DNA from 3 places in the Bradyrhizobium sp. ORS 285 genome. Region 3 is predicted to be linked to each of the others. Evidence: predicted binding sites of a transcription regulator. Region 3 holds the regulator's gene; each other region holds the start of a gene.
The links. Region 3 encodes LexA, which represses DNA repair genes until DNA is damaged. Its sites were predicted from a motif close to TGTTCNNNNTGTGTTCNG; they were not measured.
Positions count from the first base shown of each region.

Region 1: BRAD285_RS01185 (DNA recombination protein RmuC) is a predicted target of LexA. The motif match lies at 2,162-2,179, and genes of this name have one in related genera.
Region 2: BRAD285_RS33825 (YifB family Mg chelatase-like AAA ATPase) is a predicted target of LexA. The motif match lies at 8,254-8,271, and genes of this name have one in related genera.

Region 1 covers NZ_LT859959.1:266,107-276,297, forward strand. Annotated here, with positions in the region: gene BRAD285_RS01180 (AmpG family muropeptide MFS transporter) at 1-831, opposite strand, end outside; gene BRAD285_RS01185 (DNA recombination protein RmuC) at 875-2,131, opposite strand; gene def (peptide deformylase) at 2,301-2,828, shown strand; gene fmt (methionyl-tRNA formyltransferase) at 2,965-3,900, shown strand; gene truA (tRNA pseudouridine(38-40) synthase TruA) at 4,016-4,753, shown strand; gene BRAD285_RS01205 (methyl-accepting chemotaxis protein) at 4,913-6,970, shown strand; gene dapE (succinyl-diaminopimelate desuccinylase) at 6,990-8,144, opposite strand; gene dapD (2,3,4,5-tetrahydropyridine-2,6-dicarboxylate N-succinyltransferase) at 8,205-9,050, opposite strand; gene BRAD285_RS01220 (pyrimidine 5'-nucleotidase) at 9,405-10,100, opposite strand.
Region 2 covers NZ_LT859959.1:7,511,821-7,522,011, reverse strand. Annotated here, with positions in the region: gene bamA (outer membrane protein assembly factor BamA) at 1-1,539, opposite strand, end outside; gene BRAD285_RS33845 (aminotransferase class I/II-fold pyridoxal phosphate-dependent enzyme) at 2,360-3,574, shown strand; gene BRAD285_RS33840 (DNA translocase FtsK) at 3,586-6,057, shown strand; gene BRAD285_RS33835 (outer membrane lipoprotein carrier protein LolA) at 6,268-7,005, shown strand; gene BRAD285_RS33830 (DUF2336 domain-containing protein) at 7,021-8,091, opposite strand; gene BRAD285_RS33825 (YifB family Mg chelatase-like AAA ATPase) at 8,318-9,856, shown strand; gene BRAD285_RS33820 (helix-turn-helix domain-containing protein) at 10,036-10,191, shown strand, end outside.
Region 3 covers NZ_LT859959.1:3,205,835-3,216,025, forward strand. Annotated here, with positions in the region: gene gltA (citrate synthase) at 1-1,089, opposite strand, end outside; gene gltX (glutamate--tRNA ligase) at 1,421-2,857, opposite strand; gene BRAD285_RS14420 (glutamine--tRNA ligase/YqeY domain fusion protein) at 2,994-4,679, shown strand; gene BRAD285_RS14425 (hypothetical protein) at 4,710-4,922, opposite strand; gene BRAD285_RS14430 (ComEC/Rec2 family competence protein) at 5,064-7,355, shown strand; gene BRAD285_RS14435 (hypothetical protein) at 7,471-7,911, opposite strand; gene lexA (transcriptional repressor LexA) at 8,214-8,912, opposite strand; gene glp (gephyrin-like molybdotransferase Glp) at 9,116-10,191, opposite strand, start outside.

The sequences.
Region 1 (10,191 bases), 2.9 Mb from region 3:
CAGCACGACGAAGGCGAGCGCCGCCAGCGCGTCGCGCCGGCCAAGAAATTCGAGGAAGGCCCCGGCGGCCGCATGCGCCACGCGGGCGAGCGCGGTGTCCGCACCCATCGCCGCTTCGGCCTGCTTGGATTGCGGCGGCTCGGTCGCGGCCAGCGCCGTGATCGTGCCGATCAGCACCAGGGCCGCCATCACGACATAGCCCCACATCCAGGATGACGGTCGCGACAGCCCTGCATTCTCGAATGCACTGACGACCACGAGCGCGCCGGCCGTCGAGACCAGCATGCCGATGCGATATGCGGCGACGTAGGATGCCATGCCGGCAGCCTGCTCGCTCTCCGGCAGGCTCTCGACGCGGAAGGCGTCGACCACGATGTCCTGGGTCGACGACGTCGCCGCCACCAGCAGCGCCGCCAGCGCCACCATGAACGGCGCATCCGCCGGGTCGGTCAGCGCCAGCAGCAGAATGGCGCCGATCAGCAGCAGCTGCGCGAACAGCAGCCAGCCGCGCCGCCGCCCGAACGCGCGCGTCAGCAGCGGCACATGCAGCGCATCGACCAGCGGCGCCCACAGGAACTTCAGCGTGTAGGGCGTGCCGACCAGCGCGAACAGCCCGATGGTGCCGAGATCGACGCCGAGCTCGCGCATCCAGATCTGCAAGGTCGAGCCGGACAGCGCCAGCGGCAGGCCCGAGGAGAAGCCGAGGAACAGCACCACGAGCACGCGCGGCTGGAGATAGACGGCCATGCTTTCGCGCCAGGTGGGGGCGGGCTTGGACTCGGGCTTTGCAGTGGTCGCTGCGCGGTCGGTTGTCGCGTCGGGTGCGGTCATGAGCGGGTCGTAGCAGATTTGGACGGCTGTCGCGACGCCACCATCACTCCCCCGCCTGCATGCGGCCCGCCAGCGGAAACAGATCCGGCGTCGTCCCCCCAGCCGGTGCTATCCGCGGCGAGTCCACTGGCGCTTCCTGCTTGCTGAAATCCAGCTCCTCGATCCGCGCAGCGCGCTTCTCGATCTTGTCGGCGGAGATCAGGATCTGGCGGATGTCCTCGCCGACGTCGCCAAAGTGCTTCTGCAGCTTGAGCACGCGCTCGCGCAGGCGGCCGAGATCGTCGCCGAGATGGATCACCTCGTTGCGGATTTGGTCGGCGGCGTCGCGGATGCGGGCATCCTTCATGATCTGCTGCATGACCTGGATCGCGAGCATCAAGAGCGACGGCGACACCAGCACGACGCGCGCACGATAGGCCTTCTGAATCACGTCGTCGAAACCATCGTGGATCTCGGCATAGACCGACTCGGACGGCACGAACATCAGCGCGGTGTCCTGGGTCTCGCCGACCACTAGGTACTTCTCCGCGATGTCGTTGACGTGGCGCAGGACGTCCGTGCGAAGGCGCTGCGCTGCGGCGCGCTTCTCCTCGTCGGTGTCTGCGTCGTGCAGCGCGGTCACCGCCTCCAACGGAAACTTTGCGTCGATGCACAGCGGCCTGTTGTCGGGCAGGAACACGACGCAGTCCGGCCGCTTGCCGCTGGCGAGCGTGTACTGGAACGCGAAGCTGCCCTTCGGCAGCCCGTCCTGCACGATCGCCTCCATCCGTGCCTGGCCGAACGCGCCGCGCGACTGCTTGTTGGCGAGCACGTCGCGCAAGGTCGAGACCTGCGTCGTCAACTCGCTGAGATCGCGATGCGCGTTGTCGATGATGCCGAGCCGTTCGTGCAGCACGCGCAACGAATCCATCGTGTGCCGCGTGGTCTGCTCCATCGACTGGCCGACGCGATGGGTGACGGCATCGAGCCGCTCGTTGACGCTGCGGGCCAGGTCCACCTGCCGACCGGCGAGCAATTGGGCCATCGCATCGACCCGGCCGGAGGCCTCGCTCTGCACCCGGATCATTTCGCCGAACCGTTGTTCGATCTCCTCAGTGCGCATCGCCTGCCGGGCGGCAAGCTCCGCACTCCGCCGTCCGGAGCGGGCCACCGCCAGGCCGATCATCATGAGCAGCAGCACCACCAGCACGCCGAACCCGATCAGCGCGTCGCTGGCGCGCACGGGCAGGTCGCCGATCATGACGACGACAGGATTGAGCGCAGGATTCAACGCAGGAGTCAGCGATGGGCTGGCGGTCATCACCCCCGTCTATCCGATTCGCAAGATCTCGCGAACGAAGAGAGAACATTTATGGTTAAGGCCGGCTTAAGAAGCATGGTTAACGACTGGTTAAAATTCATGGTTAGCGAAGTCTTAACCGCACGCCCTCACATTGACCGCGCCGGCTTCGGGGCTTAAATCGCGCGCCATGTCCCTCAGAGAAATCATCATCCTGCCCGACAAGCAGTTGCGGCTGGTGTCCAAGCCTGTCGAGAAGGTCACGCCGGAGATCCGGCAGCTGGTCGACGACATGTTCCAGACCATGTACGACGCGCCCGGCATCGGGCTCGCGGCGATCCAGGTCGCGCAACCCGTGCGCGTCATCACCATGGATCTGGCGAAACCCGACGCGAACGGAGAAGGCAAGCGCGAGCCGCGCGTCTTCATCAATCCCGAGATCATCGCCAAGTCCGATGAGCTGTCGGTCTATGAGGAAGGCTGCCTGTCGATCCCCGAATATTACGAGGAGGTCGAGCGTCCGGCGCGGGTGCGCGTGCGCTTCACCGACCTCGACGGCGTGGTCCGCGAGGAGGATGCCGAAGGGCTGTACGCCACCTGCATCCAGCACGAGATCGACCATCTCAACGGCGTGCTGTTCATCGACTATCTGTCGAAGCTCAAGCGCGACCGCGTGATGAAGAAGTTCACCAAGGCCGCCAAGCGCGCGGGCGAGTAACGATCAACTCTCTCCTCCGTAATGCCCGGGCTTGACCCGGGCATCCACGCTTTGCCGACTGCGTTGGCGCTAAGACGTGGATGGCCGGGACAGGCCCGGCCATGACGAGAGGACGAAGTATTGAGGGCCGCACAACATGCCCCTTCGCCTGATCTTCATGGGCACACCGGATTTCGCGGTGCCGACCCTGCTCGAGCTCGCCGGCCATGGCCACGAGATCGCGGCCGTCTACACGCGCGCGCCGAAGCCCGGCGGCCGTCGTGGTCTGGCGCTGGTGCCGACGCCGATCGAGACGGAGGCGCGCCGGCTCGGCATTCCCGTGCTGACGCCGAAGACGCTGAAGACCGAGGAGGCCTTGGCCGAATTCCGCGCGCACGAGGCTGATGTCGCCGTCGTCGTCGCCTACGGCATGATCCTGCCGCAGGCGATCCTCGATACGCCCAGGCTCGGCTGCTACAACCTGCACGCCTCGCTGCTGCCGCGCTGGCGCGGTGCGGCGCCGATCAATCGCGCGATCATGGCGGGCGATGCCGAGAGCGGCGTGATGGTGATGAAGATGGATGTCGGGCTCGATACCGGCGACGTCGCGATGGCCGAGCGCCTTCCCATCACCGATGCGATGACGGCGTCGGATCTGCACGACAAGCTCTCCCGCATCGGCGCCGACCTGATGGTGCGCGCCATGTCCGCGCTGGAGCGCGGCGGTCTGACGCTGAGCAAGCAGGCCGAGGACGGCGTGACCTACGCCGCCAAGCTCGAGAAGGCGGAGGCGCGGATCGACTGGGCGAAGCCGGCGCACGCCGTGCTGCGTCACATCCACGGCCTGTCGCCGTTCCCTGGTGCCTGGAGTGAGATCACCTTCGATGGCGAGGCGGTCCGGCTGAAGATCCTGCGCTGCGCGCTGGCCGACGGCCGGGGCGAGCCGGGCACGGTGCTCGACGAGCAGCTCACGATCGCCTGTGCCGACGGCGCGATCCGCGTCACCGAGGTGCAGCGCGCCGGCAAGGGGCCGATGAAAGCCGGAGATTTCCTGCGCGGCACCCGCGTGGCACCCGGCCTGCGCTTCGGCTGATCACCGCAGCCCGTCATGCGCGGGCTTGACCCGCGCATCCATCTCGCGAACAACTTTCGTCCATTGATGGATGGCCGGGTCAAGCTCGGCGATGACGGCGAACTCAGTTAAGGCGATGCCCCGCTACAAGCTCACCATCGAATATGACGGCGCGCCGTTCTATGGCTGGCAGCTGCAGGAGACGCTGCCTTCGGTGCAGGGCGCGCTGGAGAAGGCGGTGCAGGCGACCTGCGGTGTGCCGACCCGCGTCCACGGCTCGGGCCGCACCGACGCCGGCGTTCATGCCACCGGCCAGGTCGCCCATTGCGATATCGAGAAAGACTTCCGCCCCGACAAATTGCGCGATGCGCTCAACGCGCATCTGCGGCCCAATCCGGTGGCGGTGCTCGATGCCGAGATCGTGCCCGACAACTTCGAAGCGCGCTTCTCGGCCCGCAAGCGGCACTACCGCTACCGCATCGTCAACCGCCGCTCCAACCTCGCCCTTGAGGCCGGTCGCGTCTGGCGCGTGCCGCAGCGGCTCGATTCCGATGCGATGCATGCCGCTGCCCAGCGCCTGATCGGCAAGCATGATTTCACGACGTTCCGTGACACAGAATGTCAGGCCAAGTCGCCGGAGAAGACGCTCGATCAGCTCGATGTCGTCAGGGACGGCGATGCGATCACCATCCTCACCTCGGCGCGGTCCTACCTGCATAGCCAGGTGCGCTCGATGGTCGGCTCGCTGGTGTGGGTCGGGCAGGGCCGCTGGAGCGCCGACGATCTCGCCGCTGCCCTGGCCGCTCGCAACCGCGCGGCCTGCGGCGTCGTTGCGCCGCCGGAGGGATTGTATCTCGTGAAGGTCGATTACTGAGGTCGGTTCCGCAGCAGGCCTTTGGTCCGTGTTGTTAACATATGAGAATTTTCGTCCTAATTAGTTCCGGTTGCGCAGCGCGGGACGGACATTCTTAACTCCAAATTGAAATCCTCGCTGGTATCGGGACCTTGAGGCTGCTGTTCAGCGAGGTCCGTCGTGCGCATTCGTCAAGTGTTCCTGCTCTCCTTGCTGCTCGGGGCCGTGATCGGTCTGCTCGCCACCGTGTTGTTCGCCTGGCAGCAGCTGACCTCGTTGCAGGCGGCGCGGACCGCGGGCAGCGATGCGCAATTGCTCGCGGCCATGCTTCGGCTGCCCGAGAAGCTCAACATCGAGCGCGCCTGGGTCAACCCGCGCCTCGCATCCGCCAACCCGGCGACGGCCGAGGAACTGGCGGCCCTCAAAAAGATCACCGGTGGATCGGACGAGGCGTTCGCCAAGGCGCGCAGCCTCGCGCAACTGCGCGACGACCTGACGGCATTGGACCCGATCGAGCAGAAGCTGAAGTCGCTGCGGGGCACGGCGCTCGACGCGGTGGCCCAGCCCAAGGCGTCTCGGCCGGATGTGATCATGCGCGATTACGTGCCGCAGATGTTCACCGTGCAGGAAGCGACCGGCAGCCATGTCGAGGTCATCGTTCGCCGCATCAATGCCGCCAATCCCGCCGTCGGCCAGGCGGCTCGGCTGGCGGTCATCGGCTGGGACCTGCGTGACTGGGCCGGCCGTGCCACGACCACGCTCATTCGCATGATCGCAACCAAGCAGCCGATGGCCGGCGAGCCGGCCGAAGCGCTGGCGGCCTTCAAGGGACGCATCGACCGCATCTGGGCGACGGCCAAGCTCGCCGCGGCCGAGATCGATCAGAAGCCGATCTTCGCCGCGATCGCCGAGGTGGAGAACGGCTATTGGGCGCGCGGCGGCGAGCTCTATACGTCGCAGGTGGCGCCGAACCGCGGCAAGGTGCTGGAGCTCGATCCCGATCAGTTCCTGCGCTCGCTGTTCCCGATCCTCGACACCATCCTGCCCCTACGTGATGCCGCGCTGACCGAGGCGCTGCGGCAGAGCGAGGCCGCGATCAGCGAAGCCCAGGCTCGCTTCGTCCTTGCGCTCGTCCTGCTGGTGGTCAACATCGCCGCTGCCGCGCTCGGCACGATCTGGTTCAACGGCCGCGTCATCAAGCCGCTCTCGACCTTGACCGAACTGATCGGGCGCATCGCCGGCGGCGAGCGGGATGTGGCGATCGCCTATCGCGACCGCACCGACGAGGTCGGCACCCTTGCCAATGCCATCGGTGTGCTGCAGGAGAAGTCTGCGGAGGCCGACCGGCTGTCGCTGCAGGGCGCCGATGCCGAGGCGCGGCGCGATGCGCGCCGGCAGAAGATCGAGGCGCTCACCCGCCGCTTCGGCGAGGTCATCGACACGCTGTGCGGCCGGTTGAGCGATGCCGCCAGCGGGCTGAAGCAGTCGGCCGAAACGCTCGACGGCTCAGCCAGCACCACGGCGTCTCGTGCCACCGCTGTCGCGGATGCTGCGGCGCAGGCGACCTCCGGCGTCAATACGGTTGCGGCTGCATCCGAAGAGCTCGATGCGTCGATGAAGGAGATCACCCGGCAGATCGCGGAAGCCGCGTCGGAATCGTCGAATGCGACCAGCCAGGCGCTCGACACCACCGACAAGGTGCGCACGCTCGCCGGCAGTGCCACGCGGATTGGCGACGTCGTGCAGCTGATCCGCGCGATCGCGTCGCAGACCAATCTGCTTGCGCTCAACGCCACCATCGAATCGGCGCGTGCGGGCGAGGCCGGCAAGGGCTTTGCCGTGGTCGCCTCCGAGGTGAAGAGCCTGGCGTCGCAGACCAGCAAGGCGACCGAGGAGATCGAGAGCCAGATCGCGGCGATCCAGAACGAGACCGGCAGCACGGTCGCTGCGATCGAGAAGATTGCGGCCGTCGTCAACACCATCAGCGGTGTCACGGGCGCTGTCGCAAGCGCAGTGGCCGAGCAGAGCGCGACGACGCGGGAGATCGCCCGCAGCGTGCAGCAGACCGCGAGCGGCACCAATGATGTCTCCTCGTCGATTGCGCTCGTGAGTGCCGCGGCCGCCGACACCAGGGGATCCGCACGTTCGCTGCTGGATTCTGCGGCGAGTCTCGCCGGCCAGGCCACCGACCTGCGCCGCGAGGTCGATCAGTTCCTGGCGGAGGTGAAGGCCGCCTGATCGGAATCAGGCGCGCCGCTCACGCGAAATAGCGATCGAGAATGCCGCGATAGATCTTCGTCAGGGTCGCGATATCGGCGACCGAGGCGCGCTCGTCGATCTGATGCATGGTCTGGCCGACCAGGCCGAACTCGATCACTGGGCAGTAGCTCGAGATGAAGCGGGCGTCCGAGGTGCCGCCGGTCGTCGACAGCTCCGGCTTGCGGCCCGTCACCTCTTCGATGGCGGCGACCGCGAGATCGGTGAACGGACCCGGCTTGGTCAGGAACACGTTGGAGTTCGACGGCAGCCAGTCGATATGGGCGCGGATGCGGTTGCCACAGGCTTTCGCCAGCCGCGCCTCGACCAGCGCTCGCAGCGACTCCTGCGTATGGCAGTCGTTGTAGCGAATGTTGAACTTTGCCCGCGCCAAGCCCGCGATGACGTTGGTCGCAGTGTTTCCCACATCGACCGTGGTGAATTCGAGATTCGACGGCTGGAATTGCGCGCTGCCATTGTCCAGCGGCTCGTCCGACAGCGCCACGATCAGGCGCGAGATGTCGGGCACCGGGTTGGAGGCGCGGTGCGGATAGGCGACGTGGCCCTGCTTGCCTTCGACGACCAGGGTGCCGGACTGCGAGCCGCGGCGGCCGATCTTGATGCAGTCGCCCATGACCTCCTGGTTGGACGGCTCGCCGAGCACGCAATGGTCGAAGCGCTCGCCGCGTTCGGCGGCCCATTGCAGCAGCTTGATGGTGCCGTTGATCGAGACGTCCTCCTCGTCGCCCGTGATGAGGAACGAGATCGACCCCTTCGGCTGCCCGCCATTGTCGCTGAGATAGGCGAGCGCCGCCGCGACGCTGCAGGCGATGCCGCCCTTCATGTCGACGGCGCCGCGGCCATAGATGTAGCCGTCCTTCACCTCGCCCGAGAATGCGCCAAGGCTCCATGCCGCCTCGTCACCCGGCGGCACCACGTCGGTATGGCCGGCGAAGGTGATGTGCGGCCCTTCGCTGCCGATCCGGGCGTAGAGATTGTCGATGTCGGCGGTGCCCGCCTCCGAGAACGTCACCCGATGGGTGGTGAAACCGGCGTCCCTCAGCAGGGCTTCGAGCACGCCGAGCGCCCCGGCGTCGGCCGGGGTGACGGAGGGGCAGCGGATCAGGTCGCGGGTGATGGTGAGGGCATCGGTCATGCCCTCCGCTTATCATGGCCGTTCGGGCGGCGGCTAGTGCGGCCGCCCGGGGCCGGACGATCAGTCGCGCAGCAGCTCGTTGATCGAGGTCTTCGAGCGGGTGCGCTCGTCGACGCGCTTGACGATCACGGCGCAGGCGGTCGAGGGGCCGATCTGGCCGTTCTTCATGGGCTTGCCCGGCAGCGCGCCCGGCACCACCACCGCATACTCCGGCACCTCGCCGACGAAGGTCTCGCCGGTCTCGCGATCGACGATCTTGGTCGAGGCGCCCAGGAACACACCCATCGCCAGCACCGCGCCCTTGCGCACGATGACGCCCTCGGCGACCTCCGAGCGCGCGCCGATGAAGCAGTCATCCTCGATGATGACGGGACCTGCCTGCAACGGCTCCAGCACGCCGCCGATGCCGACGCCGCCGGAGATGTGCACGCGCTTGCCGATCTGGGCGCAGGAGCCGACCGTCGACCAGGTGTCGACCATGGTGGCCTCATCGACATAGGCGCCGAGATTGACGAAGGACGGCATCAGCACGACGTTCTTGGCGATGAAGGCCGAGCGGCGCACGATCGCGCCCGGCACCGCGCGGAAGCCGGCATCGCGGAAACGGTTCTCGCCCCAGCCCTCGAACTTCGACGGCACCTTGTCCCACCACGACGCCTGGCCGGGACCGCCTGGAATGACGCTCATGTCGTTGAGGCGGAACGACAGCAACACGGCCTTCTTCAGCCACTGGTTGACGCTCCACTTGCCGTCAGCAGCACGCTCAGCGACGCGAGCCTCGCCCTTGTCGAGCAGCTCCAGCGCGCTCTCCACGGCGTCGCGCACCTCGCCCTTGGTCGAGGTCGAGACGCCATCACGGGCATCGAAGGCGCTGTTGATGGTGGATTCCAGGGCGGACAGTGACATCGGTCGATCCTCGCTTGGTCCCGGGCCGACCGGGATAGACGTTTAGAAGCTGGGGGCAGGGCGGCTTTTTCCGGGTTTGGGGCAGGGGAGTCAAGGCATCCACCGCCGTCGTCCCGGACAAGCGGAGCGCCACGCTGGTGATGAGGCGAGACGGCGGTCCGCCAAATTCGGTGTCGTCCCGGGCTTGACCCGGGACCCATAGCCACAGGGAGATGTGTTGGGCACGCAGGTGGCTCAGGATGTGCCCAGCACATCTTCCTGTGGCTATGGGTCCCGGATCGGCGCTCGCGCGAGCGAGCCTTCGCATGAACGGACAGCGTGGCGCTCCGCTTGTCCGGGACGACGCAAAGCAGGCTACGCGGAGACCAGCCGCTGCAAGAACCCCGTCAGATCATCCGTCACATGATCCACATGCGGATCATCTCGCCCTGACAGCTCCCAGTCCTCGCGCACCACTTCCTTGCTGCCGTCGGGCACCACCAGCACGGTGGTCATGCCGAGGTCGTGCGGCACCACGAGATTGCGGGCGAGGTCCTCGAACATCGCCGCCCGCGTCGGATCGACGCCGTGCAGCCCGAGGAATTTATCGTAGGTCTCGCGCGCGGGCTTCGGCGTCAGCTCGGCGGCCTTGATGTCGAACACGCCGTGGAAGTGATCGCGAATGCCGAGCCGCGCCAGCACGGCGTCGACATGGTCGACCGAGCCGTTGGTCAGGATCAGCTTGCGTCCGGGCAGCTGCTCGATCGCAGCCCCCATCGCCGGATTGGGCTCCAGCGGCGAGTGGTCGATCTTGTGCACGTAGGCGAGGAAGTCGTCGGCATGCACGCCGTGCTCGGTCATCATGCCGCGCATCGTCGTGCCGTAGCGCTTGTAGTAGTCCTTCTGAATCCGCCGCGCCTCGTCGGCATCGACCTTCAGCCAATTGGACACGAACTCGCCGATCCGCGCATCGACCTGCTGCCACAGATTGACGTGATGCGGATACAGCGTGTTGTCGAGATCGAACACCCAGGTGTGGACGTGATCGAAGGCGCGGGGTGATTTTGTCATTGTTGCCTCGATCCATTCTGCCTGAGGTCATGCCCGGCTGGGGCATCAACCTCCGCTGTCGTCCCGGCGAACGCCGGGACCCCTACCGCGT
Region 2 (10,191 bases), 3.5 Mb from region 3:
GCCGATGGTCCGGGTGCCATAGCTCGTATAGGAGTTGGCGAGCTGCTGGCGGTAGGAGACGTCGAGGCCGAGTGCGATCCGGTAATCCAGCAGATAGGGCTCGACGAAGGACAGCGACACGCCGCGGGTGTACTGTCCATAGGTGACCGAGGCCTTGGCGAACAGGCCGCGGCCGAGGAAGTTGCGCTCGGAGATCGACACCTCGGCGAGCGCGCCGTCGGTGGTCGAATAGCCGCCGGAGATCGAGAAGTCGCCGGTCGACTTTTCCTCGAGCGTGACCACGAGGATCACGCGGTCGCTCGACGAGCCCGGCTCGGTCGTGATCTTCACCTCCTTGAAGAAGTCGAGGTTCTTCAGCCGGCGCTCGGCGCGGTCGACGAGGGCGCGGTTATAGGCGTCGCCCTCGGAGAGGTCGAACTCGCGCCGGATCACGTAGTCGCGGGTCCTGGTGTTGCCGCGGATCGTGATGCGCTCGATATAGGTGCGCGGCCCCTCGTCCACGGAGAACACGATGGCGACGGTGTGTGCCTCCATGTTGCGGTCGCCGCGTGGACGCACAACCGCGAAGGCGAAGCCGCGGCGCGAGGCCTCGATCTGCATCTCCTCCACCGACTTCTCGAGCTGCTCGACATTGTAGAGCGCGCCGACATTGACTCGCGAATAGCCGCGCAGGCTGTTGGGGTCGAGCGAGGCGACCGTCGACTGGAAGTCGACCGAGCCGACGCGGTATTGCTGGCCCTCCTCGATCTGGAAGGTGACCAGGAAGCCCTTCTGCTCTGGATCATATTCGCTGAGCGCGGCGACGACTTGGACATCGGCATAGCCGTTCTTCAGGTAGAAGCGGCGGATCAGGTCGCGGTCGGCCTCGACGCGATCGGGATCGTAGACGTCGTTGTTGCCGAGGAAGCTCAGCCAATTGGTCGCGCGGGTCTTGATGATGTCGCGCAGGCGCGCGGCGGAGTAGGCGGTGTTGCCGACGAACTCGACCGACTTCACGCCGGTCTTGACGCCCTCGGTGATGGTGAAGATGAGGTCGACGCGGTTGTTGGGCTGCTCGATGATCTCCGGCGTGACGCGCACGTCATAGCGGCCGGAGCGGCGGTAGATCTCGGCGATGCGCTGCGCGTCGGACTGCACCATCGGGCGCGACAGCGTGCCGCGCGGCTTCGACTGCACCTCGCCCAGGAGCTGCTCGTCCTTGACCTTCTTGTTGCCTTCGAAGGCGACGCGGCCGATCACGGGGTTCTCGACCACGCGAACGACCAGCCGGCCGCCCTGGCGGTCGATCTTCACGTCGGCGAACAGGCCGGTCTCGATCAGCGCCTTCAGGCCGTCGTCGATCTGGCCGGCATCGAGCGCACCGGACGGGCCCGGCTTGAAATAGGAGCGGATGGTGTCGGCTTCGATGCGCCGGTTGCCCTCGATGGTGATCGAACTCGCAGCCGCGGCGGGCGCCGCCACCGCCATGCGGGGCAGCGACGAAACGGGCATGGCCAGCAGCATCAGGGCAAGCACGCCCGGCAGTCTCAGACGCATCATCGACGCTCTTTCGATCGTTCGGAATCCACTGGCGCGCGACGCATGTCCGCACGCCCCAGGAATCGGTGATGCCCGCCAAAGATGGTCGAGATGCGCCAATCTCGTTTCGTGAAATGTCGATTGATGCGCTACGTGACTGGATGTTTCCGATTGGAAATCTATCGCCGCCGAGATCGCTTCCAGACGCCGCCGACAACTAATAAGGCTGGCATCAGCGTTGAGGCCGAAAGGCCACGGTGGCGACGGACATCTCCGTTAAGGATTGCGCCGGCCGCCGCCGCAATCGGTGTGTTCCGACATCAAATTCTACAAATCAACGAACACCGGCAATACGCCGGAAAAACGACCGTGCTACATGCTCCTCATCCGAACTAAGCCCCCAAGTAGTTCGGCCAAGGCCCGGTGCGCGTAGATTCCCATTCTTATTCCGGCGCACCGGGCCGCCCTGTGTTTCTCATGCCTCGCTGACGGTGCGTAGGGTGGGCAAAGGCGCTTCACCGCTCTCTCCTCATGCGAGCTCGCGGTGGCGCCGTGCCCACCATCTGACCGCGACGGCGTGGCCCGACGGTGGGCACGCTGCCGCCTTGCGGCCGCTTTGCCCACCCTACGGTTCTGCGGTTCCCCCCGCCCCCGCCCGAATCACCACAATGTCGGCCGCTGTTGCGAAATTGCCTCTGGATCGGCATGCGAAAAACCATCAAAACGTGCGGCAGCGCCGATGGTTAATCGCGTCTTAACCTCGCCCCACCTATGGTGACCGCAAAAGGCACCGGTTCATGGGCGATCGGCGGCTTCCACTGGTTTGGCGCGCGTTTTACGTATGGCAATGACCGCTTCATCCCCCGCGCCCGCTGGCGCCAGCCATTCGGAGAGCGAACGCTCGCCGTTTGCGCGGCTGAACGAACTGCTCGCCCCCTACCAGCCGGGCAAGCCGATGATCACGCTCGCCGTCGGCGAGCCACAGCATCCGGTGCCGGATTTCGTCGGGCCGGTGCTGGCGCAGCACATCGCCGATTTCGGCCGCTACCCCGCCGCCAAGGGCATCGAGCCGTTCCGGAAGGCGGCGAGTGCCTGGCTGTCGCGCCGATTCGCGTTGCCGCGCGCCATCGATGCCGAGCACGAGATTCTGGTGCTGAACGGCAGCCGCGAGGGGCTGTTCTTCGCCGCCCACGCCGCGCTCCGTCACGTCGGCCCGCGCCGCGGCAAGCCTGCGATCCTGATGCCGAACCCGTTCTATCCGGTGTATGGCGTCGGCGCCCGCACGGCGGGCTGCGACTCCATCTATCTGCCGACGACGCGGGACAACGGCTTCCTGCCCGATCTCGATGCGATCGACGAGGCCACCTTGGCGCGCACCGTCGCGTTCTACCTCGCGACGCCGGCGAATCCGCAGGGCTCGGTGGCATCAGTGGACTACATGCGCAAGCTGGTCCGGCTCGCCAATGCCTACGGCTTCCTGATCTTCAGCGACGAATGCTATTCGGAGATCTACACCCGTGAGGCGCCGGGCAGCATGCTGGAGCATGCCGGACCCGACTACAGCAACGTCGTTGCGTTCCAGTCGCTGTCGAAGCGCTCCAACGTGCCGGGCATGCGGATCGGCTTTGCTGCCGGCGACCGCAAGTTTCTCGCGGCTTTCCATGAGCTGCGCAATGTCGCCGCGCCCCAGGTGCCGGTGCCGCTGCAGCACGTCGCGGTCGCGGCCTATGCCGACGAGGCGCATGTCGAGGAGAACCGCCGGCTGTACCGCGCCAAGTTCGATCTCGCCGACCAGATCATCGGCAACCGCTACGGCTACACGCGACCCGAGGGCGGCTTCTGCGTCTGGCTCGACGTCACTGAGCGCGGCAGCGACGAGGAGGTCGCGCTGCGGCTGTATCGCGACGCCGGCGTGCGCGTGGTGCCCGGCAGCTACCTCGCGCGGCCGCAGCCCGACGGCTTCAATCCGGGTGCCGGCTATATCAGGCTGGCGCTAGTGGCCGATGCCGCCTCGACGGGCGAGGCGCTGCACCGGCTGGTCGAGACACTCGGATAATCGCGGGGCGGATGCGGATGCCGGCGATCGAACGAGTCATTCCCCTGGTCAACCACCTGCCGACCTCGCTGCGCGAGGCGCTGGTGCGGCGGCTGCGCGAGCTCGCGGGCCTCGGCCTGATCGCGCTGTGCGGGGTGGCCGCCGCGGCGCTGATGACCTGGTCGGTGCAGGACCCCAGCCTCAGCCACGCCACCTCGCGCGCGATCCGCAACATTCTCGGCTATCCCGGCGCGATCAGCGCCGACCTCTTGATGCAGATCCTCGGGCTCGGCTCGATCATGGCGATCCTGCCGCTCGCGATCCGCGGCTGGCGGATGATGACGCACCGGCCGTTCGACCGCGAGGCGCTGCGCTTCGGCGCCTGGGTGCTCGCCGCCGTCATCGCCGCGGGCTTCGCCAGCTGCTGGCCGCGCTCGCATGCCTGGCCGCTGCCGACCGGCTTGGGCGGCGTCGTCGGCGATGCGCTGGTGCGCGCGCCGGCCGTGGTGTTCGGACCGCCCGGCGTGATCTATCGGATGGTGCTCGGCAGCCTGCTGCTGGTCGCGATGATCGGCTGCCTGCTGGTCGCCGGCGGCCTGGGCGCGAAGGAAGCCGATCCGAGCCTGCTCGACGAGGAAGAGGACGACACGCCGCTCGCCGATCCCGAGGATGACGACGACCGCAAGGCCATCCGGCTCGGCTGGATCTTCCACGCCATCATGAGCGCGAAAGCGCAAATCGGCTGGTTCCTCGCGACGGCCTATCGCGCGCTGGTCTCCTCCGGCCCGCAGCCGCGCACGGCCGCCGCCGGCCGGCAGGAGCCGAGCCTCGCCCGCGGCCAGAAGAAGCCGACGCTCGCGCCCGAGATGGAGGAGGACGAAAGCGAGGAGGAAGAGGCCGGAGACGAGGAGGACGAAGAGGAGGAGGAACCGGCACCGAGGGCGCGCAAGAAGCCGGCGCCAAAGACTCCGCCGAAGAAGTCCAGCGACAAATACGATTTGCCGTCGGTCTCGATGTTGGCGGCGCCGAAATCATCCGATCGCCAGCCGCTGTCGAAGAGCGAGCTGGAGGCCAATTCGCGCGCGCTGGAAGGCGTGCTGCAGGATTTCGGCGTGCGCGGCGAGATCGTGAAGGCGCATCCCGGCCCCGTCGTCACGCTGTACGAGCTGGAGCCGGCACCTGGCATCAAGTCGTCGCGCGTCATTGGTCTGGCCGACGACATCGCCCGCTCGATGAGCGCGCTGTCGGCGCGCGTCGCCGTCGTGCCCGGCCGCAACGCGATCGGCATCGAGCTGCCGAACGTGCATCGCGAGAAGGTTTACCTGCGCGAGCTGCTGGTCGCCAAGGAGGCGACCGAGAGCGTCGCCAAGCTGCCGCTGTGCCTTGGCAAGAACATCGGTGGCGAGTCCATCATCATCGATCTCGCCCGCACCCCGCACATGCTGATCGCCGGTACCACCGGCTCGGGCAAGTCGGTCGCGATCAACACCATGATCCTGAGCCTGGTCTACCGCCTCCGGCCCGACCAGTGCCGGCTGATCATGGTCGACCCGAAGATGCTCGAACTCTCCGTCTATGACGGCATTCCCCATCTGCTCACACCCGTCGTGACCGACCCGAAGAAGGCCGTGGTCGCGTTGAAATGGGCCGTGCGCGAGATGGAGGAGCGCTACAAGAAGATGGCCAAGCTCGGCGTGCGCAACATCGACGGCTACAACGCCCGCGTGGCCGAAGCCCGCGCCAAGGGCGAGGAGCTGACGCGCACGGTCCACACCGGCTTCGACAAGGAGACCGGCAAGGCGATCTACGAGGAGGAGAAGCTCGACCTCGATCCCCTGCCCTACATCGTCATCATCGTCGACGAGATGGCCGACCTGATGATGGTCGCCGGCAAGGACATCGAAGGCACGGTGCAGCGCCTCGCCCAGATGGCGCGCGCCGCCGGCCTGCACGTCATCCTGGCGACGCAGCGTCCGTCGGTCGACGTCATCACCGGCACCATCAAGGCCAACTTCCCGACCCGCATCTCCTTCCAGGTGACCTCGAAGATCGACAGCCGCACCATCCTCGGCGAGATGGGCGCCGAGCAGCTGCTCGGCCAGGGCGACATGCTCTACATGGCCGGCGGCGGCCGCATCAGCCGCGTGCACGGCCCGTTCTGCTCCGACGAGGAGGTCGAGAAGGTGGTGCGCCATCTCAAGGCCCAGGGCTCGCCGGAATATCTCGAAGCTGTCACCGCCGAGGAGCCGAGCGAGGAGGACGGCGCCGTGTTCGACGCCACCGGCATGGGTGGCGGCGGCGGCGACGACCTGTTCGCGCAGGCGGTTGCCGTGGTCAAACGCGACCGCAAGGCCTCCACCAGCTACATTCAACGCCGGCTGCAGATCGGCTATAACAAGGCCGCTTCGCTGATGGAGCGGATGGAACAGGAAGGCATCGTCGGCCAGGCCAACCACGCCGGCAAGCGCGAGATCCTGGTGCCCGAGGAAGAGGGCGGGTTCTGATCCCCGCCCGCTTTGGTCCCAGAACTGCCGTTTCCGGGTCGTAACTTCACGCAATTACGATCACGCTGACCGACCGAACCACGATAGAAACGCGTAAGAAATCAGGACGTCGTTTTGAAAAGCTCCTTGTCGAACAGCCTCTTTTTCCTTCCCGCGGCACCGCGCGGCCGCCGCATGTCCGCCCTGATGGCGGCCTGCGCCCTCACCGCTATGGCCGTGAGCGCCACGGCCGGCCCCGCGGCCGCCCAGGGCACGCCGGCGCCGAAGGCGGGTGCGAAGAGCGGCCCCCTCGGCGCCTCCGAGCAGCGCGGCGGCCCCGCGACCACCCAGGCCACGCCGCCCAATCCCGTGATTCCCGATCCCCGGCGCAACGTGCCGGCGAGCATCTTCACCTCGTTCGACGCCAACCAGAAGGCCGTGGCCGCGAAGGTCAGCGCCTATCTGTCGTCGCTGCAGACGCTGGTCGGAAACTTCGTCCAGGTCGGTCCGGACGGCAGCAAGACCAAGGGCGATTTCTACATCCAGAAGCCCGGCAAGGTCCGCTTCGAATACGAGCCGCCGACGCCGATCGACATTGTCGCGGACGGCTCGTCGCTGGTGGTGCGCGACCGCAAGCTCGCGACACAGGACGTCTACCCGCTGTCGCAGACGCCGCTGCGCTATCTCCTGTCCGACCGCATCGACCTCTTGAAGGACACCAATGTGATCGCGGTGTCGGCGGACGATCTCTATGTGACGATCACGATCGAGGAGAAGCAGGCGCTGATCGGCACCAGCCGGCTGATGCTGATGCTCGGCGCCAAGGATGGCCAGCTCAAGCAGTGGACTGTGACCGACCCGCAGGGCTACGACACCACGATCGCCGTCTACAATCTCGACACCACCAAGAAGCTCGATCCGGCGATGTTCAAGATCGACTTCACCAATTACAGCACGCCGCCGGGCTGAGGCCGCGCCGCCCGCTCAGCGCGATTCGAGGCCGCGCACCTTCCACTGCGCCTCGGACAGCACCAGCTTCTCAAAGCGCTTGCGCGCCTCCTCGACATCGTCGGCCGGCAGCGCATCGCAGCCGGGGCGGGCGCGCAGGATCATGGCAGTCGTCGCCCAGCTCAGCCGCGCCGCCTTGCAGGCCAGCAGGAGATCGGTGAGGCGCTCCTCCTGCAAGAGCGATTCGATCGTATCGATCGAGACCACGCAGAGCAGCGCCAGCGCCGCGATCACGGCCGGGAAATCGCCCGTCACGCAGAAGCGGTTGACCGCGGAGTCGCCGAGCTTGCCGGTGCGGTTGAGCGCGGCGACCTCGGCCTTGACCTGCTCATAGTCCCACATCGCGCGCATCGCTGCGCCCGCCGATCGGGTCGGGGCGGCCTGCAGGGTGGCGCGGGTCGCCGGCGGCGCGGCCTTGATGAAACGGGTGCGTGCGCCCTCGCTGGCGGCAGCGACGAAGGCGCGCGACAGCTTGGCCGGCAGATCGGTGCGCAACGCCAGCTTCTCGGCCAACTCCTCGTCGCGCTCGGCGATCTTGAACAGGCTGCGATAGCCGTCCTCGGACAGTTTTGCGGTGAGATTCTGCGCCAGCGCCATCCGCACCGGCGGAAAGCCGCGCGCGATCAGCTGCGTCGTCAGCGTGTCATTGACGCCGCGGCGGCTGGCGATCGCAACGAGATGCGCGGGGCTGGAGGTCCGGATGAACTCCGCGAGATCGCGCTCAGTGAGAACTTGTGCCTTGGCCAGCATCGGCCCGGCAATGCGCAGCTCGGGATGGACGGCCAGCAGGCGGACCGTGGCGTACGGCGCGCGCTCGACGGCGGCGAGCGACTTGCTCAGCTCAGCCAGCACGTCGGTCGCGACTTGCGGCATCAGGCGGGCGAACATCTGGTCATAGAGATCGAGCTGCTCGTCAGAGGCCGGTCGCGGACCGGCCAGGAACAGGCTCGTCGTCCGCCGCAGCATGTCGGTCGCGAGCTCGGACACCGTCCTCGCCTCGCCGGCAGGCGTCTTGGCGGAGGGAGCTGCCGAAGGCGCTGGGGGCATCGCACATCTCTCGTTGGCGGCGCCGCCGGCTGTGACGCAGCGCTCGTCGGTGATCAATTCGCGGAAGAATGCGAAGGCCGGACTAAAGCGGCGTTAAGCCCAGTCCCGCGGACTACGGAGGCGTCAGGCTGTCGTTAACGGAGTGCATCCGGCGCCCCTTGGTGTTCCTGTATTGTTCTTGCGAACGGCCCGGGCTTCCGCTAGCCTCCCATCCGGGAGGGGCACCATGGTCCAGCGCGTTTCCACCGTTGCCTTCGAGGGGATCGAGGCCCGCGCGGTCGACGTGCAGGTCCAGGTCGCGCCCGGACTGCCGGCGTTCGCGATCGTCGGCCTGCCGGACAAAGCGGTCTCGGAGGCGCGCGAGCGGGTGCGCTCGGCACTGATCGCCTCAGGGCTGGCGCTGCCGGCGCGGCGCATCACGGTGAATCTGGCGCCGGCGGACGTGCCCAAGGAAGGCAGTCATTATGATCTGCCAATCGCGCTCGGGCTGATGGCCGCCATCGGCGCGATTCCGCCGGATGCGCTCAGCGGATTCACCGTGCTCGGCGAGCTCGGGCTCGACGGCTCGATCGCGCCCGTGGCGGGCGTGCTGCCGGCGGCGATCGGCGCCAATGCGCGTGAGGAGGGATTGATCTGCCCGGCAGCCTGCGGCGCCGAGGCGGCTTGGGCCAGTCCCGATTTGCAGATCATCGCGGCGACGTCGCTGATCCAGATCGCCAATCACTTCAAGGGCACGCAGGTGCTGTCGCGGCCGCAGCCGAAAATCCAGGAGGCGCCCGCGAGCCTGCTCGACCTGCGCGACATCAAGGGCCAGGAGAGCGGCAAGCGCGCGCTCGAGATCGCCGCCGCTGGCGGGCATCATCTCCTGATGATCGGATCTCCTGGCGCAGGCAAATCGATGCTGGCGGCGCGGCTGCCATCGATCCTGCCGCCGCTGTCGCCTGCCGAGCTATTGGAAGTCTCGATGATCGCCTCGGTCGCCGGCGAGATCGAGGGCGGCGCGTTGACCAACCGGCGGCCTTTCCGCAGCCCGCATCATTCGGCGAGCATGGCCGCGCTGACCGGCGGCGGCCTGCGCGCCCGGCCCGGCGAGATCTCGCTGGCGCATCAGGGCGTGCTGTTTCTCGACGAGTTGCCGGAGTTCGATCCGCGCGTGCTGGATTCGCTGCGTCAGCCACTGGAGAACGGCGAGGTCTCGATCTCGCGCGCCAATCACCGCGTCACCTACCCTGCCCGTTTCATGCTGGTGGCTGCGATGAACCCGTGCCGCTGCGGCAACGCCTTCGAGCCCGGCTATGCCTGCAAGCGCGGCCGCATCGACCGCTGCACCTCCGACTATCAGACCCGCATCTCCGGCCCGCTGATGGACCGTATCGATCTGCGCATCGAGGTGCCCGCCGTCACCGCGGCCGACCTGATCCTGCCGCCCGCGCGGGAAGGCTCCGCCGAGGTCGCGGCCCGCGTCGCCGCCGCGCGCGACCTGCAGCGCGAGCGCTACGCCAAAGCCGGCTTGCCGCACATCCGGACCAACGCCGAAGCCCCCGCCGCCGTGCTCGACGACATCGCCAAGCTCGATGCGCCCGGACAAAAATTGTTGCGCGAAGCCGCCGAGACGATGCGGCTGTCCGCCCGCGGCTATCACCGCGTGCTGCGCGTCGCCCGCACGCTCGCCGATCTCGATCATGCCGAGACGATCGGCCGCCTGCATCTCGCGGAGGCGCTGTCGTATCGGGCGCTGGCCGAGGACAATCGCCACGCGGCCTGACGAAAGCGCTCGGCGCTTCGTTCCCTTCCGACGAGCTGTTTAGATTGATTTACTTGATACGACCGATATCAGGCCAATTTCTAGAATAATATTCTATTTGAAACCAAGCCTGTCTTCGCGCGTTTCGATTATTTCGATTATGCTCGGCTATCCCTATCGTGTTTCCAGGGGAATGGAAAATGAGCGCACGAGATCTAGAGAGACCAATCACGCTTCCTTCGAAGGAAGATACCGCCCTTGCCCAGGAAGCTTCGAGAGCCATTGCAACGAAGCAGCCTTCAGAGCTCAAGGTCAGATTGGACGACGGCCAAGAACTCACCTTGCCGAAGGCGGCC
Region 3 (10,191 bases):
GAGCTTGCGGTCGATGAAGTACTGATCGCTGAGCGCGATCTTCTCGAGCTCCATCGCGACCTTCAGCATCTGATCGTCGGCGTGGCCCGTCTCCTTGAGCACCGCGTGACACATCTTCTGCATGATCTTGGCGCGCGGGTCGTAGTTCTTGTAGACGCGATGGCCGAAGCCCATCAGGCGCACGTCGCTGTTCTTGTCCTTCACCTTGGCGATGAATTCGGGAATCTTGTCGACGGTGCCGATCTCGGCCAGCATGTTCAGCGCGGCCTCGTTGGCGCCGCCATGCGCCGGGCCCCACAGGCAGGCGATGCCGGCGGCGATGCAGGCGAACGGGTTGGCGCCCGAGGAGCCGGCGATGCGCACCGTCGAGGTCGAGGCGTTCTGCTCGTGGTCGGCGTGCAGGATGAAGATCTTGTCGAGCGCGTCCGCGAGCACCGGATTCGGCTTGTAGTCCTCGCACGGCACGGCGAAGCACATGTGCAGGAAGTTCTCGGCGAAGGACAGCGAGTTCTTCGGATAAACGAAGGGCTGGCCGATGGTGTATTTGTAGGCCATCGCGGCCAGGGTCGGGATCTTCGCGATCATCCGCATCGACGCGATCATGCGCTGCTTCGGATCGTTGATGTCGGTCGAGTCGTGGTAGAACGCAGCGAGCGCGCCGACCGAGGCGACCATGACCGCCATCGGATGGGCGTCACGGCGGAAGCCGTGGAAGAAGCGCGACATCTGCTCGTGCACCATCGTGTGATGGGTCACGCGATAGTCGAAGTCCTTCTTCTGGGCGGCGGTCGGAAGCTCCCCGTACAGCAGCAGATAGCAGGTCTCGAGGAAGTCGCCCTTCTCGGCGAGCTGCTCGATCGGGTAGCCGCGGTATTCCAGGACGCCGGCGTCGCCGTCGATATAGGTGATCTTCGACTGGCAGCTGCCGGTGGAAGTAAAGCCGGGGTCATAGGTGAACATCCCGGTCTGGGCGTAGAGCTTGCCGATGTCGATGACGTCGGGGCCCACGGTGCCGCTCAGGATCGGAAGATCGAAATTCTTGTTGCCGACGGTGAGGGTCGCGGTCTTGCTTGCGGATTTTGCGTCCATCGTTTGTCCCCGATGAGATCGTTAGGCGTGATCGTTAGGCTTTGGCCCTTGTTCTTTGTGAGAGATCGCAGGCGGGTGGACATTATCTAGTGCGGTGGCTCTGACTTTGCCGTCAGCGTCGTCCGCGGCACTGTTGCCGTGAACATCTTAAGCGAAGGTCAAATCCGAAACCGCACTGGAATCTTATACTTACTAGTGTCCTTCGGCTTTCACATTCGCAAACGCGCCGGCTGCAACGTGTGACGATTGTCAAAGCCCGGGACACCAGTTTGTGCCGCACAACTGGGTATCGTATTGCCCTGTGCGCTGCAAGATGGGGGTTAATGAGACCTTATGCGATGGTCTGGTCCTTCAGACGGCCTAAGGATTCATCACGCCCCAGAATGGCCAGAACGTCGAAAATGCCGGGCGAAGTTGTCCGTCCGGTCAGCGCGGCGCGCAGCGGCTGCGCCACGGCGCCCAGCTTGAGATTGTTAGCTTCCGCAAACGCACGCAGCGCGGCTTCCGTGGCCGGCCCGCTCCAGGACTCGACGGCCGAAAGCGCGTCGTGCAGCCGGCCGATCAGGGCGCGGCTTTCCGGCGTCAGCAGGGCGGCGGCCTTGGGATCGATCGGCAGCGGCCGGTCGGCGAAGATGAAGGCGGCGCCGTCGATCAGCTCCAGCAGCGTCTTGGCGCGCTCCTTCAGGCTCGGCATCGCCTGCGTCAGCTGCGCGCGCGTGGCATCGTTGAGCTTGGCCTTCAGCGCCGGGCCGTTCGGCACGTAGTTGAGAACGTCTTCGAACTGGCGTACCAGCGCGGCGTCGTCGCTGTGGCGGATATAGTGGCCGTTGAGGTTTTCCAGCTTGGCGAAGTCGAACCGCGCCGCCGAGCGGCCGATCGCCGGCAGGTCGAACGCCTTGATCATCTCGTCGGTCGAGAAGATCTCCTGGTCGCCATGGCTCCAGCCGAGCCGTACCAGGTAATTGCGCAGGGCGGACGGCAGATATCCCATGGCGCGGTAGGCATCGACGCCGAGCGCACCGTGGCGCTTCGAGAGCTTCGATCCATCGGGCCCGTGAATCAACGGAATGTGCGACATCGACGGCACCGTCCAGCCCAGTGCATCGTAGATCTGCTTCTGGCGCGCGGCGTTGATCAGATGGTCGTCGCCGCGGATGACGTGGGTGACGCCCATGTCGTGGTCGTCGACGACCACCGCCAGCATGTAGGTCGGATTGCCATCGCCTCGCAGCAGCACGAGATCGTCGAGGTTCTCGTTCTGCCAGACCACGCGGCCCTGCACCTGGTCCTCGATCACGGTCTCGCCGGTCAGCGGCGCGCGCAGCCGGATGGTCGGCTTGACGCCTTCGGGCGCCTCCTTGGGATCGCGGTCGCGCCATAGGCCGTCGTACAGGCGCGTGCGGCCTTCCGCGCGCGCCTTCTCGCGCATGGCCGTCAGCTCCTCCGCCGTGGCATAGCAGCGATACGCCATGCCGCTGGCGAGCAGCTGCTCGGCGACCTCGCGATGCCGCGCCGCGCGGCTATATTGGTAGATGACCTCGCCGTCCCAATCGAGCTCGAGCCATTTCAGCCCGTCGAGGATCGCCGTGATGGCCGCATCGGTCGAGCGCTCCCGGTCGGTGTCCTCGATCCTCAGCAGCATCTTGCCGCCGCGGCCCCGCGCATACAGCCAGTTGAACAGGGCCGTCCGGGCGCCTCCGATATGGAGAAAACCGGTCGGGGAGGGGGCAAAGCGCGTGACGATCGGTGAGGTGGTCGATGAGGTCATGGGCGGCAGCACGAAATCCAGGCAGGGGCTCAACAGGGCGGGGGGTGTATAGCAGGCCTACCGCATAACTAAAGCCTTCCTTGGGGGAGGCGGATTTGGCAGATAGGCTTCCAAATTCCGGAGCAGGATATTCTTGATGACCACGAACGACACGGCAGCGACGGCAGAGGCAGGGCGCGACTTCATCCGCGACATCGTCCAGGCCGATCTCGACAGCGGCAAGCACAAGGCGGTCGTCACCCGGTTCCCGCCGGAGCCGAACGGCTACCTGCATATCGGCCATGCCAAGTCGATCGGTCTCAACTTCGGCATCGCCCGGGAGTTCGGCGGCCGCTGCAATCTTCGCTTCGACGACACCAATCCGACCAAGGAAGAGCAGGAATACATCGATTCCATCCAGGCCGACGTGCGCTGGCTCGGCTACGATTGGGGCGACAACCTGTTCTATGCCTCGGATTATTTCGAGCGGCTCTACGACTGGGCGGAAGGCCTGATCAAGGCCGGCCTTGCCTATGTCGACGACCAGACCCAGGAGGAGATCCGGCTGGCGCGCGGCACGCTCACCGAGCCCGGCAAGAACAGCCCGTTCCGCGACCGCTCGGTCGAGGAGAATCTCGACCTGTTCCGGCGCATGAAGGCGGGCGAATTCCCGAACGGCGCGCGCGTGCTGCGCGCCAAGATCGACATGGCCGCCGGCAACATCAATCTGCGCGACCCCGTGCTGTACCGGATCCTGCACGCGCATCACCCGCGCACCGGCGACACCTGGAAGATCTATCCGAGCTATGACTACGCCCACGGCCAGTCGGACGCGATCGAGGGCGTGACGCACTCGATCTGCACGCTCGAATTCGAGGATCACCGGCCGCTCTACGAATGGCTGCTCGACAAGCTGCCGGTGCCGTCGCACCCGCGGCAGTACGAGTTCGCGCGCCTCAACCTCACCTACACGCTGCTGTCGAAGCGCGTGCTGACGCGGCTGGTGCAGGACGGCCATGTTGCCGGCTGGAACGATCCGCGCATGCCGACCATCGCCGGATTGAAGCGCCGCGGCGTGCCGCCGGCGGCGGTGCGCGAATTCATCAAGCGCATCGGCATCGCCAAGGCCAACAGCATCGTCGATGTCGGCATGCTGGAGTTCTGCATCCGCGAGGAGCTGAACCGCACGGCGCAGCGCCGCATGGCGGTGCTGCGTCCCTTAAAGGTGGTGATCGAGAACTATCCGGAAGGGCAGGTCGAGGAGCTCGAGGCGATCAACCATCCGGATGATCCGTCGGCCGGCACGCGCAAGATCGCCTTCGGCCGCGAGCTCTACATCGAGCAGGACGACTTCATGGAGAACCCGCCGAAGAAGTTCTTCCGCCTGTCACCGGGCAACGAGGTGCGGCTGCGCTACGCCTATTTCATCAAGTGCCGCGAGGTCATCAAGAACGACGCCGGCGAGATCGTCGAGCTGCGCTGCACGTATGATCCGGCGACCAAGGGCGGCAACGCGCCTGATGGACGCAAGGTCAAGGCGACGATGCATTGGCTGCCGGCCGCGCAGTCGGTGCAGGCTGAGATTCGTCTCTATAACCAGCTGTTTGCCAATCCGAGCCCGAACGCGGCCGACTTCACCGCCGACCTCAATCCGAATTCGCTGGAGGTGCTGACCGACGCGCGCATCGAGCCGGCGATTGCCACGAGCAACTCGGCCGAGCCGATGCAGTTCGAGCGTCAGGGCTACTTCGTACGGGATGCGGACTCGACTGCGGACAAGCTCGTGTTCAACCGCACCATCGGCCTGCGCGATACGTTCGCGAAGGAAGTCGCGAAGGGCTGAGGCAAACGGACGGCGCGGGACGCGTGCGGCTCAGCCGATCGCGTCCTGCCCGGCATCCGTCAGCGTGGGCACACCGTCGGTGAGCTCGACGAGCCCGCGTTCGGCGAGCAGCGACAAATCATCCTCGGCAACCGGGGACAGCGTGAGCCGATGCGCCTTGATGTCCCGGAGAGTCCAGCGCAGGTGGATCGCCTTCTCCAAGGCGAGATCGGCGAAGGGGTCGTCCATGTCGTGGGCATCCATACCCCGATAAGCGCGTGCGCTGCGAAAAGTTCCAACGCTCAAGCCGTGCAGAAAGTCAGGATTCCCGTTCCGTTCTGCTAGGCGGCCTCGCGCAGCCTCCGGTAGCCTTATCCCGCCAACAGGTTGCGGGTGGTGTGGGTCATGGCGGAGCCGGTACGGCCGCCAGGGTGGCGTCGCGGGATCGCGGGCGTGATGGCCGATGTCTGGCCGCCGCGCGGCGCGCTGGCTGGCGGCTGGCCCGGGATCGGCGCCGGCGCGTGGCCGTCCTTTGCCGCCAAGCTCCGGAGTTGGGCAAGCGAGGAGGCCGGGGCAGGGCGGCTGCTGCCCTGGGTGCCCGTCGCTTTCGGCGCCGGCATTGCGCTGTACTTCTCCGCCGATCACGAGCCCGTGCTCTGGATCGCCGCCGTCACCGCCGGGCTGCTCTGCCTGGTGGCCGCGCTGATGCGACGCCATCGGCTATTTCCGGCCGCCGTGATGATGGCAGCCGCGGCATCCGGCTTCGCGGTCGCGACCGTGAAGACCGCGCGCGTGGCGCATCCGGTGCTGGCCCGGCCGCTCTATTCGGTGTCGCTGTCGGGCTTCGTCGAGGCGCGCGACATCCGCGAGCGCAGCGACCGCATCGTGCTGCGCGTCAACTCGATGGAGAGCCAGCGCAACGCGATCACGCTGACGCGTGTCCGGCTCGCGGTGCGCAAGGGCACCGCGCCCGATGTCGGCAGCTTCGTGCAGTTGAAGGCGCGGCTGCTGCCGCCGCTCGCGCCGGTGCGCCCCGGTTCCTACGACTTCGCCCGCGACATGTTCTTCCAGGGCATCGGCGCCTCCGGCTTCGTGATGGGGGCGATATCAGCGCAGCCGCCGCCGCAGGAAGGCGGGTTCGCCCTGCGCTATGCCGCGACCATGCAGGGCCTGCGAGATGCGATCGATGCTCGCATCCGCGCAAGGCTCAGTGGCGACGAGCGCGCCATTGCCACCGCGCTGCTGACCGGCCGGCGCGACGCCATCACGCCTGATGTCAACGACGCGATGTTCATCTCCGGCCTCGGCCATGTGCTGTCGATCTCCGGCTATCACATGGCGGTCGTCGCCGGCGTCGTGTTCTTCGCCGTGCGCGCGCTGCTCGCGCTGATCCCCGGCCTCACCGTGAGCCACCCGATCAAGAAATGGGCAGCCGCTGCGGCGCTGGTGGCCGCCGCTCTCTATCTCTTGCTCTCCGGCGCGGAGGTCGCGACGCAGAGATCGTTCTTCATGACCGCGGTCGTGCTGATCGCCGTCATGGTCGACCGCCGCGCCGTCACCTTCCGCACCCTCGCGGTGGCCGCGATGATCGTGCTGATCGCCGCTCCCGAAGCGCTGGTGCATCCGAGCTTCCAGATGTCCTTCGCGGCAACGCTCGGCCTCGTCGCGCTGGTGCAGTTCGGCCTGCCCAGACTGTTCGCGACGCCGGACTCATCGACCACGCAGCGCATCGCGCTGTGGGGCGGCCGTGAGCTTGCCATGCTGCTGCTGGCCTCGCTGATCGCGGGGCTCGCGACCACGCCCTACGCCGCGTTCCACTTCCACCGCATCACGCCCTATGGCGTGCTGGCCAATCTCGCCGCGATGCCGGTGGTCTCGGCGCTGGTGATGCCCGCAGGGCTGCTGGGCCTGATGGCCGCGCCATTCGGGCTCGATGGTGTCTGGTGGATGCTGATGGGCTGGGGCATCGACTGGATGATCGCGGTGACGCGCTGGGTGGCCGCGCTGCCCGGCGCCGTCGGGCGCATGGCCGCGTTCGGCATCGGCCCGCTGGTCCTGGGCAGCCTCGGCCTGATCCTGATCGGCCTGCTCAGGACGCCGTTGCGCTGGTCAGGCGCGCTGATGCTGGCAGCGGCAACGTTGTGGGCGGCCGCAGCGCCGCTGCCCGACATCCTGATCTCCGGCGACGGACGCGCGGTGGCCGTGCGTGGTGGCGACGGGCGGCTGCATGTGATGCGCAGCGGCAAGGACGTGTTCGCCACCCGCGAGTGGCTCGCTGCCGATGCCGATGCGCGCCTGCCGGCCGACTCGTCGCTGGGTGACGGCGTGTCCTGCGATGAGGCGGGTTGCGTCGTGGCGATGGCAGACGGCCGCCTGGTCGCGATGGCCCTGCGCGCCGACGCGCTGGCCGACGATTGCGCCCGCGCTGCGCTCATCGTGACCACGCGCGCCGCACCGTCGTCCTGCGCGGCCGGGGTGATCGACCGCCCGCGATTGCAGCAGCAGGGCGCATTGATGCTGACCCGCCAGGGCCGCGGCTTCGCCGTCACGCCTGTCCGCGCCGCAGGCTCCGACCGCCCATGGGCGCCGGCACCGCCTGATGCGACCGAGTTCGAACCGACATTGGTGCCGCGCGCGCCCGCGTCGCGCGTTCAGGATGCGACGCCGCCAGAGTCGGAGCAGGGCGTCGACGATTAGTTCGGTGGATCGCTCATTGCTGCGCGACGGCCCTCGGCACCGGCAGATGCCGGCCGAGAGCCGCCGCGATGTTGGCGCGCGATCCGAGGAATGCGATCAGTTGGCGATCAGATCGTCAGGTGATGCTGATGCGCCGGATCGATGGGGTCTGCGCCGCCGGCCGCTCCTCTGCCTGCTCGGGACGGTGCTCGCCGGGCTGCTTGGTGACGGGCAATTGCAGCACCGTCACGCGCTGGCCCTCGCAGAGCTGTGTCACCAGGACGTGGCGGCCGTCGGCGAACTCGATCGCGTCGTGATGGCGATCGGGAATGTGCTTCTCGATGGTGTTGAACTTGGCGACGCGCTCGCGGATGGTCCGCGTCCACAGCCAGCGGCTGTCGTAGCGGACGTCCTCGGCGAAGGCGAGCTCGGTGCCGGGCAGCATGCACACCGCAACGGTCGGCTCGCTTTCCAGCGCGAAGCCGCGGGTTGCAGTGCCGCGGAACGTCGTCGAGATCAGCGTCTCGCCGACTTTGGCGGGACGGGAGGCAACGGCATGGAGGCTGTAGTCACACATCGGATCGCTCCTCGTTCAGAGATAGCTGACCCACGCTCCCCCCGGACAGGCGCAGGCCTCTATCAGAGTGGACATCGAGGAGAATGTTAGCGCGCGCTTCGCGGCAATTCTGCGCTGATCTTCATCGCGTGCAGCCGCTGACGATCACAAGCGTTTGAGCATGCCGCGCTGCACATCATAGGGTGCGCTCGCGTGTGACTTGTTTTTGAGCTACGCGCGAAGCTCGTTCGCGCTTAGCCGACCGATTGTGCATCTCGCGATGCTAACCGCGGTGCATCACCGCGACTGCGCGGCGTGCGCGATCAGTACTTGCGATACAGCCCGACCAGCTTGCCCTGGATCTTCACCCGGTTGGGCGGCAGGATGCGCACCTCATAGGCGGTATTGGCCGGCTCGAGCGCGATCGATGCGCCGCGGCGGCGGAAGCGCTTCAGGGTGGCTTCCTCATCGTCGATCAGCGCCACCACGATATCGCCGGTGTCGGCGGTCTCGTTGCGCTGGATCAGCGCCATGTCGCCGTCGAGGATGCCGGCGTCGACCATCGAATCGCCGCGCACCTCCAGCGCATAGTGATCGCCATTGCCGAGCATGTCGGCCGGCACGCTGATGGTGTGGCTGCGCGTCTGCAGCGCCTCGATCGGCGTACCCGCGGCGATGCGGCCCATCACCGGCACCGCCACCGGGCGCTCGCCATCATCAAGCGCCGGTGTCGACGTGCGAACCTTGCCGAGATTGCCCTCGATCACCGACGGCGTGAAGCCGCGGCGGTTGCCGGCGGCCTGCGACAGCTCGGGCAGCTTGATGACCTCGATGGCGCGGGCGCGATTGGGCAGCCGGCGGATGAAGCCGCGCTCCTCCAGGGCGGTGATCAGGCGGTGAATGCCGGACTTCGAACGCAGGTCGAGCGCGTCCTTCATCTCGTCGAAGGACGGCGGCACGCCGGCTTCCTTGAGCCGTTCGTTGATGAACCGCAGAAGTTCGTACTGTTTGCGCGTCAGCATCTCGACCTGGTCCCCGGTTTGATGTCGTCCGACTCGCGAGCTCCTCGATCGGAGCTCCTCATCTCTCTGCGAGCCGGACGAGCGTCTTCGCGTCGTTCCGCAACATACTAAAAACAAATCATGAACGGACACTATATGTTCGATGTGTGTTCCGCAATCCTAAAAATATGATGAACGGACCGGGCTTTGCCGGGGGACGCGGCTCAGTTCGGCAGCCGCAGGATCTCGCAGGGGCTTCCCGCAGGGGCCTTTGGCGCAAAGGCGGGACGAATGACGAGTGCCTGCGAGAGCGCGAGATTGCCGAGCAGCGACGAATCCTGCTGCGTCACAGGGGTCGCGACCAGCGTGCCGTCGGCGCGCTCCTCGAGCTGCGCGCGCAGATAGTCCTCGCGCGAATCATTGGCGCCGAGCTCGCGGCCGAGCAGGGCGGTCTCGCGCGGCAGCAGCGCCTCGCGGCCGAGCAGGCTGCGAATCAACGGCACCAGGAACAGGATGGCGCAGACATAGGACGACACCGGATTGCCCGGCAGGCCGATCACGCGCATGCCGCCGAGCCGTCCGTGCATCATCGGCTTGCCCGGCCGCATCGCGATCTTCCAGAACGCCATCTCGACGCCCTCGGCCTCGAGCGCCTGCTTGACCAGGTCGTGATCGCCGACCGAAGCGCCTCCGGTGGTGACCAGGATATCGGCCTCCGCCTCGCGCGCCCGGCGGATGCCGGCGACCGTCGCCTCGAGCGTGTCGGCGGCGATGCCGAGATCAATCGGTGTCGCGCCTTCGCTGCGCATCAGCGCCCGCAGGCCGTAGCCGTTGGAATAGACGATCTGGCCGGGGCCGGGCGCCGAGCCCGGCATCACCAGCTCGTCGCCGGTGGCGAGCAGCGCCACCTTGGGCCTGCGCCGCACCGGCAGCGCCGCATGATTCATGCTCGCGGCGAGCGACAGGTCGCGGTCGCTGAGCCGGCGGCCGGCCTTGAGCAGCACCATGCCCTGATGGAAGTCGACGCCAGCGGGGCGGATGTGCCGGCCCTTGATCGCGGGCTCGTTGATGACGACGTGGCCGGCTTCGGCACGCGTGTCCTCCTGGATCACGACCGCGTCAGCCCCTTCGGGCACGACGCCGCCGGTGAATATCCGCGCCGCCTCGCCGGGACCGATCACGCGATCGAACGGCCGTCCCGCCGCGACCTCACCGATCACCTGCAGCCGCGCCCCGCTCGTGGCCGCATCCGCCGCGCGCAGCGCATACCCGTCCATCGCCGACATCGCCTCCGGCGGCT